Regions from separate parts of the Microbacterium sp. PAMC21962 genome, predicted to be linked through region 1. Evidence: riboswitches for the same ligand, from Rfam matches in the RefSeq annotation. Region 1 holds a riboswitch; the other holds the start of a gene.
What was found. A riboswitch is a leader RNA that binds a small molecule or an ion and turns the genes downstream of it on or off. The one in region 1 is predicted to bind thiamine pyrophosphate.
Positions count from the first base shown of each region.

Region 1 (6,384 bases):
CAACGAGGACTGGCCGGTCATGCCGATGGACTACGCGAAGTTCACCCTCAAGCCGTACAACTTCTTCGAGCGCAACCCCGCGCTGCATGTTCCCGCGCCGACGTCCGCGCACTGCGCGCCCGGTCATGATCACGGCGGTCACGGTCATGACCACGGCGGTCACGGACACCACAGTTGAGAACGTGACCCTGCACCTGTTCGCGCTCGCGCCCGCCACGATCGGACTGTGCTGCCTGGCAGCCGACCGGCGGCGGGCGCGAGCCGGGGAGCTGGCGACCGCGCTGCTCATGCTCGTCGCGATGGCGGATGCCGCGGTGACGCGGCTCGTGCCGGTGGTGTGGTGGGTGGCGATGCTCCTGGCCGGGGCGATCGCCCTCTCGGCGGCCGGTGGACGGCGTCGAGGATCCGGCCGTTCCGCGGACGCCGTACGGATGCCGATGGGACTGCATGCCGCCGCAGGCATGGTCGTGATGGCGGCGCTGATGCTCGCGATGACGGGCGGCGGGGTCGCCGACGCCGCGCATCACCACGGGGCGTCCGCCCCGGCGCTCGCACCGGTGGGCGTGGTGCTCGCCGGCGCCTATGTGCTCGGATCGGTGCGGGTGGCGGTGCGGGCACGCACCGCGCTGGATCGCGGACAGTACGCGGCGATGGCGGCATCCGTCGGTCTGATGTCGCTCGCCCTCGTCGTCTGAGGCGCCCTCTCGTCCACAGGCCGTTCCGTTGACGTCCGTGCAGGAAACCCGGGTCTGGTATCCGGCGTGAGCGTCAACGGAATCGTCACCCTCAGGGGGCGTCGAAGAAGGCGAGCTCGTGACGCATCGACCGCTCGAACGCGGCGGACATCCGGTCGCGGTCGTCCGGGGATGCCGCGGCGGCTGCCGCGTCGGCGATCGCGATCGCCCGCCTCGTAGCCTCCGCGAACGCCGGGTCGCCGTAGGCCCGCAGCCAGTCGGCGTAGGGGTGCGCGTCGTGCGCGAGCGGCGCGAGCCGGGTGCCGAGATCGGCGTAGAGCCAGAAGCAGGGGAGCACGGCGGCGACCAGCTCCGCAGAGGAGCCGCCCGCGACGACCCGGTCGAAGTGGGCGAGATAGCCGCGCGTGGCCGGGCCCGGCTCGGGGTGGGCCTCGCCGATGCGCACGCGGTGGAGGCGCTCCTCCTCGAGGAGGCACGAGGCCGACGCCTCCGTCCAGAAGGCGCGCTCCTGCCCGTCCGCGGCGAGCTCGGCGGCGCGGGCGAGCACGCGGGAGTATGCCCGCAGATACAGGGCGTCCTGCGCGAGGTAGCGATGGAAGCGGTCGAGGTCGAGGGAGCCGTCGCCGAGGCCCGTCACGAGGTCGCACGCGTCGACGTCGGCGCGAACGGTCGAGGTCAGCCGCCACACGCCCGCGCTCCACGGCGCCCCGTCCCGCAGCGCGGGGCGCAGCTCGTGGAAGTGGTCGACGGGTCCGTCGCCCTCGCCGACGCGAAGGGCGTCCGCATGCTGCAACGCGCCCGTCAGCCACGCCTTCGCCCGTGCCAGCGCCGCCGGCCACGGCATCCCGGCGGCGCCGAGCGTGGCCATGGCGGAGGACAGCGAGCACCCGGTGCCGTGCGTGTGACGGGTCATCACGCGGATGCCGGAGACCTCGTGCACGCCGTCGGCGTCGACGATCGCATCGGGAGAGGCGGCGCCGTCGAGGTGCCCGCCCTTCAGCAGCACGGCCGTCCCGGTCTCACGGTGCAGGCGTTCGGCCTGTGCCACGGCCTGCGGCCACGATGCGGCGGGCGCGGCGTCGACGAGGACGGCCAGCTCGGGCAGGTTCGGGGTGACGAGGTGGGCGCGGCGGCACAGCCGACGGACGGCCGCCACCGCCTCGGCGTCGAGGAGCCGGTCGCCGCTCGTGGCCACCATCACCGGATCGAGGACCACCACCGGCGGACGCACCCGCGTCAGCCAGGCCTCGACGACGCCGGCGATCTCGCCCGAGAGCAGCATCCCGATCTTGACCGCATCGATCTCGACGTCATCGCTGACCGCGCGCAGCTGCTCGTCGAGGAACGCCGTCGGCGGCGCGTGCAGCGTGCGCACGCCGCGGGTGTTCTGGGCGACGAGCACCGTGACCACCGCCATCCCGTACCCGCCGAGCGCGCCGATCGACTTGAGGTCGGCCTGGATGCCCGCCCCACCGGTCGGATCGGTCCCGGCGATGCTGAGCACGCGGGGGATGCCGGCGGTCACCGGGCCGCCTCGGCGGCGTGCTCGGCGGGGCCGGTCAGAGCGGCGGCGAAGACCCCCGCCGCCGCGCCCGGATCGGCGGCCGCGCAGATCGCCGAGACCACCGCGACGCCCGCGGCGCCCGCGGCCCGGAGGGCAGGGACGTCGGCCGGCGTCACGCCCCCGATCGCGACGCAGGGCAGTGCGGTCGCGGCGGCGATCCTCGCGCACCCGCCGATGCCGAGCGGCTCGGGGTGATCGGGCTTGGTCGCGGTGGGCCGGATGACCCCCACCCCGAGGTAGTCGAGGGTGCCGGCGGGCATCTCGGCCGCGGCGGCGAGGTGGGCGGGGGTGTTCGCCGTCCAGCCGACCAGCGCGTCGGCGCCGAGCAGGGCACGGGCGGTCTGCGGGGGCACGTCGCTCTGGCCCAGGTGGATGCCGTCGACACGGGCGCCGGCGTCACGGGCCGCGAGCACGACGTCGAGCCGGTCGTCGACGACGAGCGCCGCCCGTGCGGCGACGACATCCGACAGAGCGACCGTCTGTGCGATCAGCTCGCGGGCGGTGGAGGCCTTGGCGCGCAGCTGCACCACGCTCGCCCCGCCGGCCACGGCCGCATCGACGATCTCGCACAGCAGCGGGAACGGGACGCGCTCGTCGGTGACGAGGTGCAGCGAGAGGTCGTGACCGGTGGCCCCGCTCATCGCGCGGGCTCCGCAGACGAGAGGCGATCGGGGGTGTCGAGGTCGGCCGGCGCCACGGCGGCCAGAGCGTCGAGGAACGCCACCGCGAACGAGCCCGGCCCGCGGGCCGCGCGCGCCGCCCGTTCCGCCGCGACGGCGTGCACGGCGGAGGCCGCGACCGCCGCCGACAGTGGGTCGCACACGCCCAGGAAGGCCGCCATGGTCGCACCGAGCGCGCATCCGCCTCCCGTCACCCGGGTCAGCAGCGCGTCGCCGCCGTGCACCCGGACCACCCGGGTGCCGTCGGTGATCAGGTCGACCGGCCCCGACACCGCCACCACCCCGCCCGTCCGCCGGGCGAGCGCGACCGCCGCGTCCCCCGCGGCCTCCGGGTCGTCGGTGGCATCCACGCCGCGTCCGCCCGCCCCGAGGCCGGCGAGTGCGAGGATCTCCGACGCATTGCCGCGCACGATCGCGGGTCGGCGCTCGACGAGCTCGGCGGCGAGGGCCGTCCGCACCGGGAGCACGCCGACGGCGACGGGATCGAGCACCCAGCGCTCGGTCGCCGCGACCGCCTCGCGCGCCGCGGTGCGCTGCTCGGCCGTCGGCGTGCCGAGGTTCACGAGCACGCCGTCCGCGATGCCCGCGAACACGCCCGCTTCGCCGGGGATGTCGCACATCGCGGGGGCGGCGCCCAGGGCCAGGAGGGCGTTGGCGGTGAAGTTCGTCACCACCGCGTTGGTGATGCACTGCACCAGCGGATGGGCCGTGCGCACGGCATCCACGGCGTCGGCGGGGGAGAGGTGGGCGCGCGCGCTCATCGGGGGGACATCCCTTCGCTCGTACGAACGAGATCAGGTTCGACGGGTGTGATCTCAGCCCATGGTTCGGGCACCCCGTGTCGTTGACCAGGAATGTAGCAGGGCGTCGCCGCGGGCGCGAACCCGCCGTCGGCGGCTCAGACCGGAGCGGCCGCGAGGTCGGCCACGATCGCGCGCACCGCATCGCGGCCGGCGCGGTTCGCGCCCACCGTCGACTGCGACGGCCCGTAGCCGATGAGGAACAGCCGCGGCTCGTCCACGGCGCGACCGTTCGCCACGCGGACACCGCCGAGCGCGGTCCGCAGCCCCAGCGGGGCGAGATGGGCGATGTCGGCGCGGAAGCCGGTGGCCCACAGGATGACGTCGGCGGGCTCGAACGACCCGTCGGGCATCCGTACCCCGTGCTCCTCGATGCGGGTGAACATCGGGTGGCGCACGAGGACGCCGCGCTCCTGCGCGCGCCGCGCCCAGGGCGTCCAGTGCTGGCCCGTCACCGAGATCACGCTGCCCGGCGCCTCGCCGCGCCGCACCCGCTCCTCCACGCCCGCGATCGCCGCGACGCGGGCCGCGGTGTCGAACTCCGCGGCATCCCACCGCACCTCCCGCCGCGTGACCCAGAAGGTGTCGGCGACCCGGGAGATCTCCTCCAGGAGCTGCACGGCCGAGATGCCGGCGCCCACGACGACGACGCGCTGACCGCGGAACTCGTCGGCCGACACGTAGTCGTGCACGTGCAGCTGGCGGCCCGCGAACTGCTCCTGACCCGGGTAGTGGGGCCAGAACGGCCGTCGCCAGGTGCCCGTGGCGTTGATCACGAACCGCGCGTGCCAGGCTCCGCGATCGGTGTCGACCTCCAGGAGGCCGTGCGGATCGGCGTCGACGCGGCGCACGGCGGTGACGTCCACGGGCCGCTGGACCCTCAGATCGAATCGCCGCTCGTAGTCGGCGAAGTACGCCGGGAGCACGTCGGCGCTCGCCGCGTCGGGGTCGGCCGGGGGAACGGGGGCTCCCGGCAGTTCGTGGATGCCGTTGACGGTCGCCATCCGCAGCGAACGCCACCGATGCTGCCAGGCGCCGCCCGGAGCGGCATCGGCGTCGAGCACGACGAACACGGGGGCGCGTCCGTCGCCCGGTGCCGGGACGAACCCGCGGCGGCGCAGATGGTAGGCCGCCGACAGTCCCGCCTGGCCGGCGCCGATCACGAGGACGTCCACCGTCCGGTCGGGCAGGGCGAGACTCATGCCCATCCCAACGCGGTCCGGCCGCAGATGTTCCCGCCGGGGCGCCCGCCGCGCCGCATGTCGGGGGCACGCCGTAGTCTGTTCTGGTGACCACCGCCCTGTACCGCCGCTACCGTCCGGAGACGTTCGGCGAGATGATCGGGCAGGCGCAGGTGACCGAGCCGCTCATGACCGCCTTGCGCGGCGACCGCGTCGGGCACGCGTATCTGTTCAGCGGCCCGCGCGGCTGCGGCAAGACGACGTCGGCGCGCATCCTCGCCCGCTGCCTGAACTGCGCGGCGGGCCCGACCGACACCCCCTGCGGCGTCTGCGACAGCTGCGTGGAGCTCAGCCGCGGAGGCGGGGGCTCCCTCGACGTGGTGGAGATCGACGCGGCCTCGCACAACGGCGTCGACGACGCCCGCGACCTGCGTGAGCGCGCGATCTTCGCCCCCGCGCGCGACCGGTTCAAGATCTTCATCCTCGACGAGGCGCACATGGTGACGGCGCAGGGGTTCAACGCCCTGCTCAAGCTCGTCGAGGAGCCGCCGGAGCACGTCAAGTTCATCTTCGCGACGACCGAGCCCGAGAAGGTCATCGGCACCATCCGCTCGCGCACCCACCACTACCCGTTCCGCCTCGTCGCGCCCGCCGCGATGCTCGAGTACGTCGAACAGCTGTGCGCCCAGGAGGGTGTGCAGACGGAGGCGGGCGTGCTGCCGCTCGTGGTCCGCGCCGGCGGGGGGTCGCCCCGCGACACGCTGTCGCTGCTCGACCAGCTCATCGCCGGATCCGATCCGGTCGACGGCGCCGCCGGTGCGACCGTGCGCTACGAGCGCGCCGTCGCCCTGCTCGGCTACACGCACGGCGCCCTGCTCGACGAGGTCGTCACGGCGTTCTCGGCCCACGACGCGGCCGCCGCCTTCGCGGCCGTCGACCGCGTCGTGCAGACGGGTCAGGACCCGCGTCGATTCGTCGACGACCTGCTCGAGCGTCTGCGCGACCTCATCATCGTCGCGGCCACGGGAGACGGTGCCGGCGCGGTGCTGCGCGGCATCCCGGCCGACGAGCTCGAGCGGATGGGCCGTCAGGCGTCCGCGTTCGGCACCGATCGCCTCTCGCGCATCGCCGATCTCGTCGTCGGGGCCCTCGACGACATGAGCGGTGCGACGTCCCCGCGGCTGCAGCTGGAGCTGCTCGTCGCCCGCGTCCTCGCCCACACCGCCGGATCCGTTCCGGCGGCGGCCCCGGACTCGCCGCCGGTGGCCGTGCCCGCCGCCGCTCCCGTCGCCGAGCCGCCGGCCGCGCCGAACCCGCCGGCTGCCGCCGCGCCGACCCCGCCGGCCACCGCAGCGCCGGCCGCACCGGTCGCGTCGACTCCGCCGGAGGAACCGGTCCCGCCGGCGGTCGCCGCACCGACTCCGCCGGCTGCCGCCGCACCCGTGCCGCCGGCAGGTCCCGTGA
Region 1 is NZ_CP080381.1:1,518,243-1,524,626, reverse strand. It holds gene KY498_RS07415 (primary-amine oxidase) at 1-178, shown strand, start outside; gene KY498_RS07410 (hypothetical protein) at 183-695, shown strand; gene thiD (bifunctional hydroxymethylpyrimidine kinase/phosphomethylpyrimidine kinase) at 787-2,220, opposite strand; gene thiE (thiamine phosphate synthase) at 2,217-2,900, opposite strand; gene thiM (hydroxyethylthiazole kinase) at 2,897-3,700, opposite strand; TPP riboswitch at 3,694-3,788, opposite strand; gene KY498_RS07390 (NAD(P)-binding domain-containing protein) at 3,838-4,941, opposite strand; gene KY498_RS07385 (DNA polymerase III subunit gamma and tau) at 5,028-6,384, shown strand, end outside.

Region 2 (6,384 bases), 590 kb from region 1:
AGTGGCCGGCGCGCTCGTGCTCCAGGCCGGCGACGCCCTGCTCGTGCAGGGACCCTGGGCCGCGCTGACCCGCTACGCCCAGTCGCCGGACGTGATCGCGGTGACCCCGCCCCAGGATCTGCAGCGTGCCGTGCCGCTCGGCCGCGGCGCCAAGCGCGCGATCGGCGTCCTCGGGGCGATGGTCGTGCTCCTCGCGACGGGGCTCGTGCCGGCGGTGGTCGCCGGACTGCTCGCGGCGGGAGCCCTCGTGCTGCTGCGGGTGCTGACGGTGCCGCAGACCTACCGCGCGATCTCGTGGACGACCGTCATCCTCATCGCGGGGATGATCCCGCTGTCGTCGGCGTTCATCACGACGGGGGCGGCGGACATCGTCGCCGACGCCGTGCTGGGCGTCATCGGCTCGGGCTCACCGCAGCTCGCCCTGCTGGTGCTGTGCGTGCTGACGATGGTGCTGGGTCAGTTCATCTCGAACGTCGCCACGGTGCTCGTCGTGCTCCCGATCGCGGTCGCCATCGCCCAGACGCTCGGCGCCAGCGTGCAGCCGTTCATGATGGCGCTGACGGTGGCCGGCGCCGCCGCGTTCCTCACGCCCGTGGCGACTCCGGCCAACCTGATGGTGATGCAGCCGGGCGGCTACCGGTTCGGCGACTACGGCAAGCTCGGCCTGCCGCTGATGGCGGTGTACCTCCTCGTCGCCGTGGTGTACGTGCCGCTGGTCTGGCCGTTCTAGCGCCGCCGCGTCGCGGCCCGCGGCTCAGTCGGCCAGACCCCACAGCTGCAGCGGGTGGGTCAGACGCCACCACGCGTCCGGATCGGGGATGTCGGCGGTGAGGTGCACGCCGACGGTCGCCGCGTCCAGCGGTCCCGTCACCCGCACCTCGCCGACGGCCGCGTCGGCGGTGCGCGCCGCGCCCAGATCGAGGTCCGTCGTCACGGTGGATGCCGCGCCGTTCCACAGGATCACCGCCGCGTCGGCATCCGTCACGATGTTCGCCGTCGCCCCCCACGCGGTCGACACGACGCCCGCGAGGGTGCCGGCCGGCAGGGTGCGCGGCACGGCGACCTCGGCGGCCACGTCGGCCAGCAGGCGCGCCGTCTCCTGGTCGCGGGCCTCGTCGGACGACTGGCCGAGCGCGGTCGCGTAGACGCGCACGGTCACCGCGCCGACGGTGACGTCCTTCGCCGCCAGCAGGTTGTAGAACCCCGCGAGGCTGCCGGTCTTGAGACCGACCACGGCCGGGTCGGCGAGCAGGTCGTTGGTGTTGGTGACCTCGCCTGCCCCGGGAAGCTCGACCGTCCGGGTGCGGACGATCTCCGCCACGACCGGGTGGGCCAGCGCGATCCGCGCGAGCGCGATGAGCGCGGCCGGATCGGCGGCGTTCGCGGGATCGATCCCGGTGGGCTCGGCCAGGGTGATCCCGGGCAGCCCGTGGCGGTCGAGCCACGCGCGCGCGGCGGTCGAGAAGACCTCGTCGGTCGGCCAGATCGTGCCGGCGAGGCGATCGGTGTAGTTGCCCGCCGAGCCGATGAGGATGCCCTGGAGCATCTGATACTCCGTGAGCGAGCCGCCGACGGGCACGTCGAGGGCGGACTCGTCGTTGGCCAGATAGTCGTAGTAGGTGGAGCGGTCGCGCGAGGTGAACGCGAACTCCCGCCCCTGCTCCCCGACGTTCAGCGGCATCTCGTCCAGGATCATCAGCACCGTCACGAGCTTCGAGATGCTCGCCATCGAGACCGCCGCATCGCTGGAGGCGGCCACCGCGTCGATGCCCCCGACCCCGACGGCGCCGGCCCCCTCCGTCGGCCACGCCACGGCGGTCGCCGGCGAGGCGGGACCGTCCGGGTCGATCGCGCGCACCGTCGGCGTGACGGCCCAGAGCGGCCAGAGCAGGGTCGCCGCGGCGTACGCGCCCGCGACGGCGATGGTGGTGAGGATCGGCGCGATCACCCCCGCCCGCAGGGGCGATCGCCGCGGCCGCCTCGTGAGCAGGTCGGGTGCGGGCGCGGTGTTCGCGACGGCGAGCGTCCCCGTCACGGTCGTGTCGTCGAGCCAGCCGAGCGCCTGACGTCCGTCGCGGCCCCGCACGATGACGATGTCGGTCGGTGCGGTGGACTCGCGCAGCGCGCGTCGCGACGGCGGGGGCGCGTCGTCCGAGGTCACCCGCCCAACGTACCCGGTCGCCGCTATACTCGAGCGCACAACCACGGGAGTCCGGTGAGCCGGGCTGAGAGGAAGCGATCCACGCTTCGACCGTCGAACCTGATCCGGATCATGCCGGCGCAGGGAGGAGAGAAACATGCACGCGTCTGCGTCCCCGTCCACCGTCTCGTCGGATGCCGCGGCATCCCGTTCCGCCGCGCGCACCGGCCGCCTGCGCTGGCGCGTCGTCGACATCGTCGTCGCCAGCGTCATCGGTGTGGCCGCCGGTGTCGTCTTCTGGCTGTGGGGCCAGGCGTGGACGCCGCTGAGCAGCATCCTCGCGTTCGCTCCGGGGCTGGAGGGGCTGCTGTCCGGCGGGTGGCTGTTCGCCGGTGTGCTCGGTGGTCTCATCATCCGCAAGCCCGGCGCCGCGCTGTACACCGAGGTCGTCGCCGCGGTGGTGTCGATGGCCGTCGGCACGCAGTGGGGCTTCCTCACGCTGGTCTGGGGCGTCGTGCAGGGCATCGGCGCCGAGCTCGGGTTCGCGCTGTTCGCGTACGCGAACTATCGCCTGATCGCGGCGCTCACCTCGGGCGCCCTCGCCGGCCTCGCCGTGGCCCTCCTCGACACCAACTTCTCCTCGATCGCCGCCTACGAGTTCGGGCCGCGAGCGATCTACTTCGGTGCCGCCGTCGTCTCCGGCATCCTCGTCGCGGGTCTGGTGTCGTGGCTCATCGCCCGTGCCCTGGCCGCCACGGGCGCGCTGGACCGGTTCGCGGCGGGTCGAGAGGCACGTATCGCGGACGCGCCCGACGCGGCGTGAGCCCGGCCTCGCTCGCGGCGCCCGCGGCGGTCAGCGCACGAGGGTGGGGCTGGCGTCACGCCGGCCGTCGGCGCTGGGCCGTGTCGGAGCTCGACCTCGACATCGAGCCGGGCCAGCACGTCCTGCTCCTCGGCGCGAGCGGCTCGGGCAAGTCGACGCTGCTGCGCGGGCTGGCCGGCGTGCTGGGCGATGCGGAGGACGGTGAGGATGCCGGTGCGCTCCTGATCGACGGCCACGCGCCCGCCGCGGTGCGCGGACGGGCGGGCCTGGTGCTCCAGGATCCCGATGCGCAGGTCGTGCTCGCCCGGGTGGGCGACGACGTCGCCTTCGCGTGCGAGAACCTCGGCGTCCCCGCCGACGAGATCTGGCGGCGGGTCGACGAGGCCCTCCGCGCCGTCGGCCTCGACGTGCCGCGCGACCACCCGACCGCCGCCCTCTCCGGCGGACAGAAGCAGCGGCTCGCGCTCGCCGGCGCCCTCGCGATGCGACCCGGACTGCTGCTGCTGGACGAGCCGACGGCGAACCTCGACCCGGCCGGGGCCGTCGCCGTGCGCGACGCGGTCGTCGAGGCGGCGTCGCGGACGGGCGCCACGCTCGTCGTCGTGGAGCACCGCGTCGCGCTGTGGGCCGAGCACATCGACCGCGTCGTGGTGCTCGGATCCGACGGCGGGGTGCTCGCGGACGGGAGCGCCGAGCGCGTCTTCGGCGCGCACGGCGCGGCCTTGACCGAGGCGGGCGTCTGGGTGCCGGACGTCCCCGTCGCGATCGACCCCCGGCCGCGCACGGGCACGGGGGAGGTCCTGCTGAGCGCCGACGCCGTCGCGGTGGGCCGGCGCCCGTTCGGCGAGCGGATGCCGCGGATCGTCGCGGCCGGCATCGACGCCCGGCTGCGGGCCGGGCGGGCCCTGGCGATCACCGGGGCGAACGGGGCCGGGAAGTCGACGTTCGCGATGACCCTGGCGGGGCTCGTGCCCCCGGCATCCGGGACCGTGCGCGCGAGCGCCTCGCTCGCGGCCGGCACGGGGCGCGGCGACGCGCCCGTGCGCTGGCGCGCCCGCGATCTGCTGACCCGCATCGGCACGGTGTTCCAGGAGCCCGAGCATCAGCTGCTGACCACGCGTGTGCGCGACGAGCTGGCGGTGGGCCCCCGTGCCCTCGGGCTCTCCGCGTCCGAGGTCGCCGCGCGCGTGGAGCCGCTGCTCGAACGGCTGCGGCTGACCCGTCTCGCCGAGGTCAACCCGTTCACGCTCTCCGGCGGCGAGAAGCGGCGGCTCACGGTGGCCGCGACCCTCGCGAGCAGACCCCGCGTGCTGCTGCTGGACGAGCCCACCTACGGACAGGACGCCCGCACGTGGCGCGAGCTCGCCGATCTCGTCGACGAGCTGAGGGCGGCCGGCTCGGCGATCGCGTTCGTCTCCCACGACCCCGCGCTCGTGTCCGCGCTCGCCGACGAGACCCTGACCGTCGCCCGCCTCGGGAGCGGCGCATGAGCCTGTTCTCGCTCGACGTGGCGCGCAGTCCCCTGGGGCGCATCAACCCGGTGACCAAGCTCGCCGCGACCCTCGTGGTGACCATGACGCTGCTGCTGTCGATCGACCCGGTCTCGGCGGGCGTCACCCTCGCGGCGACCGTCGCGCTGCTGCCGCTGGCGCGGTTGCGGGCGCGGCAGCTGCTGCTGCGGCTGTGGCCGATCGCCGCGGCGGCGGCCATCGGCGCGGCGGCGACCGTGCTGTACGGCCGCGTGTCGGGTCAGGTGTACCTCGAGTGGGGGCTCGTGCGCATCAGCGACGGCTCGATCGCGCTGTCGCTGGCGATCCTGCTGCGCGTCCTCGCGATCGCGGTGCCGAGCGTCGTGCTGTTCGCCACGACCGATCCGACCGACCTCGCCGACGGGCTCGCCCAGATCGTGCGCCTGCCGCCGCGGTTCGTGCTGGGGGCGCTCGCGGGCCTGCGGATGGTCGGCCTCCTGATCGACGACTGGCGGGAGCTGTCGATGGCCGGTCGCGCCCGCGGCGTCGCCGACGACGGCCGCATCCGCCGCTTCCTGAGCCAGGCCTTCGCCCTGTTCGTCCTCGCCGTGCGCCGCGGCACCAAGCTCGCGACGGCCATGGAGGCCCGCGGGTTCGGCGCCGACACGGCCCGCACGTGGGCGCGCCCGTCGCGGATGTCGGGAGCCGACGCCGTCCTGCTGCTGATCGCCGTGGCGATCGCCGCGGCATCCGTCACCGCGGCCGTGCTCGCGGGGACCTGGGTCTTCGTCTTCAGCCTCTAGCCCGTCGCCGCGGAGTCAGCCGCGGCCCGCGGTATGCGGCAGCTCCACGATGCGGCGGGCGAGCGCCTCCTCCACGACGAGCTCCGTGATCAGGCCCGCCGCGAGCGCCCCGCGCAGCGCATCGAGCTTCGACAGGCTCGACACGGCGCACAGGCGGCGCGGGATGCGGCGGATCACGTCGAAGCCGGGACCGCTCGAGCGGTCGTTGAGCTCGATCCCCGAGGTCGATCCGTCCAGGCGGTAGAAGACCGTCGCGCAGTCGCCGACCACCCCGTCGCGCAGGAGCATCCGCAGATCCTCGCCCGTGAGGTAACCGCCCGCATAGACGTGCGAGGGCACGTCGGCCTGCGGTGAGCCGAGGCCGAAGACGAACACCTGCACCCGCGCCTGCGCCTCGACGACGCGACGGATCGCGCGCTCCCGCCAGAGCAGCTGCTTGGTGTGGGGGTCGTCGAACAGCGCCGGCACCGAGAACTGCTGCACGTCGCTGCCGAACGCCTGGCCGAACCGCTCCAGGATGGCGCCGGAGTAGCTGATGCCCGACGTCGACTCGTTGGCCGCGCCGTTCATCTGCACGATCTGGGACTCCTGCAGCCGCTTGGTGGGGAGGTGGCGGGCGATCGCCGAGACGGTGGCGCCCCACGCGATGCCGATGCTCGTCTGCGGGTCGAGGGTGGTCGACAGCACGTGCGCCGCGGTGCGCGCCGTGCGCTCGAGGCGCTCGGCGTCGGTCGAACGGGGCGGGGTGCTGACGACGTGGACGGAGATGCCGAAGCGCTCGCCGAGGCGGCGGGCGACCACGCTGTTGGCCTCCTGGGGCGAGTGCACCGTGATCTCCACGAGCCCGATCTCGCGCGCGTGCGCGAGCAGGCGCGACACCGACGATCGCGACAGCTTCATCTCCGCGGCGATCTGCTCCATCGTCCGGTCCTGCACGTAGTAGAGCTGCGCCGCGTGGAGGGCGTCGCGCGCCCGCGCCTCGGGATCGATCTCGCCGGTCACGTGTCCTCCTCGTCGTGCACATCCGTGCACAGCACGCCTCGCGGTGCACGTATGTTCACGTGCGTTGCGCGTTCGTTCACCCAGGTCTCAGTGTAGATCGCGACCACCGTGAAAAACACGCGGCGAGACCACGCGAAGCCGCGGAAG
Region 2 is NZ_CP080381.1:2,107,964-2,114,347, reverse strand. It holds gene KY498_RS10130 (SLC13 family permease) at 1-730, shown strand, start outside; gene KY498_RS10125 (D-alanyl-D-alanine carboxypeptidase) at 755-2,161, opposite strand; TPP riboswitch at 2,195-2,304, shown strand; gene KY498_RS10120 (ECF transporter S component) at 2,298-2,963, shown strand; gene KY498_RS10115 (ABC transporter ATP-binding protein) at 3,044-4,453, shown strand; gene KY498_RS10110 (energy-coupling factor transporter transmembrane protein EcfT) at 4,450-5,235, shown strand; gene KY498_RS10105 (sugar-binding transcriptional regulator) at 5,251-6,237, opposite strand.
Region 2: it holds a riboswitch for thiamine pyrophosphate, as region 1 does, so the genes downstream of both, KY498_RS10120 (ECF transporter S component) here and thiM (hydroxyethylthiazole kinase) in region 1, are expected to answer to the same signal.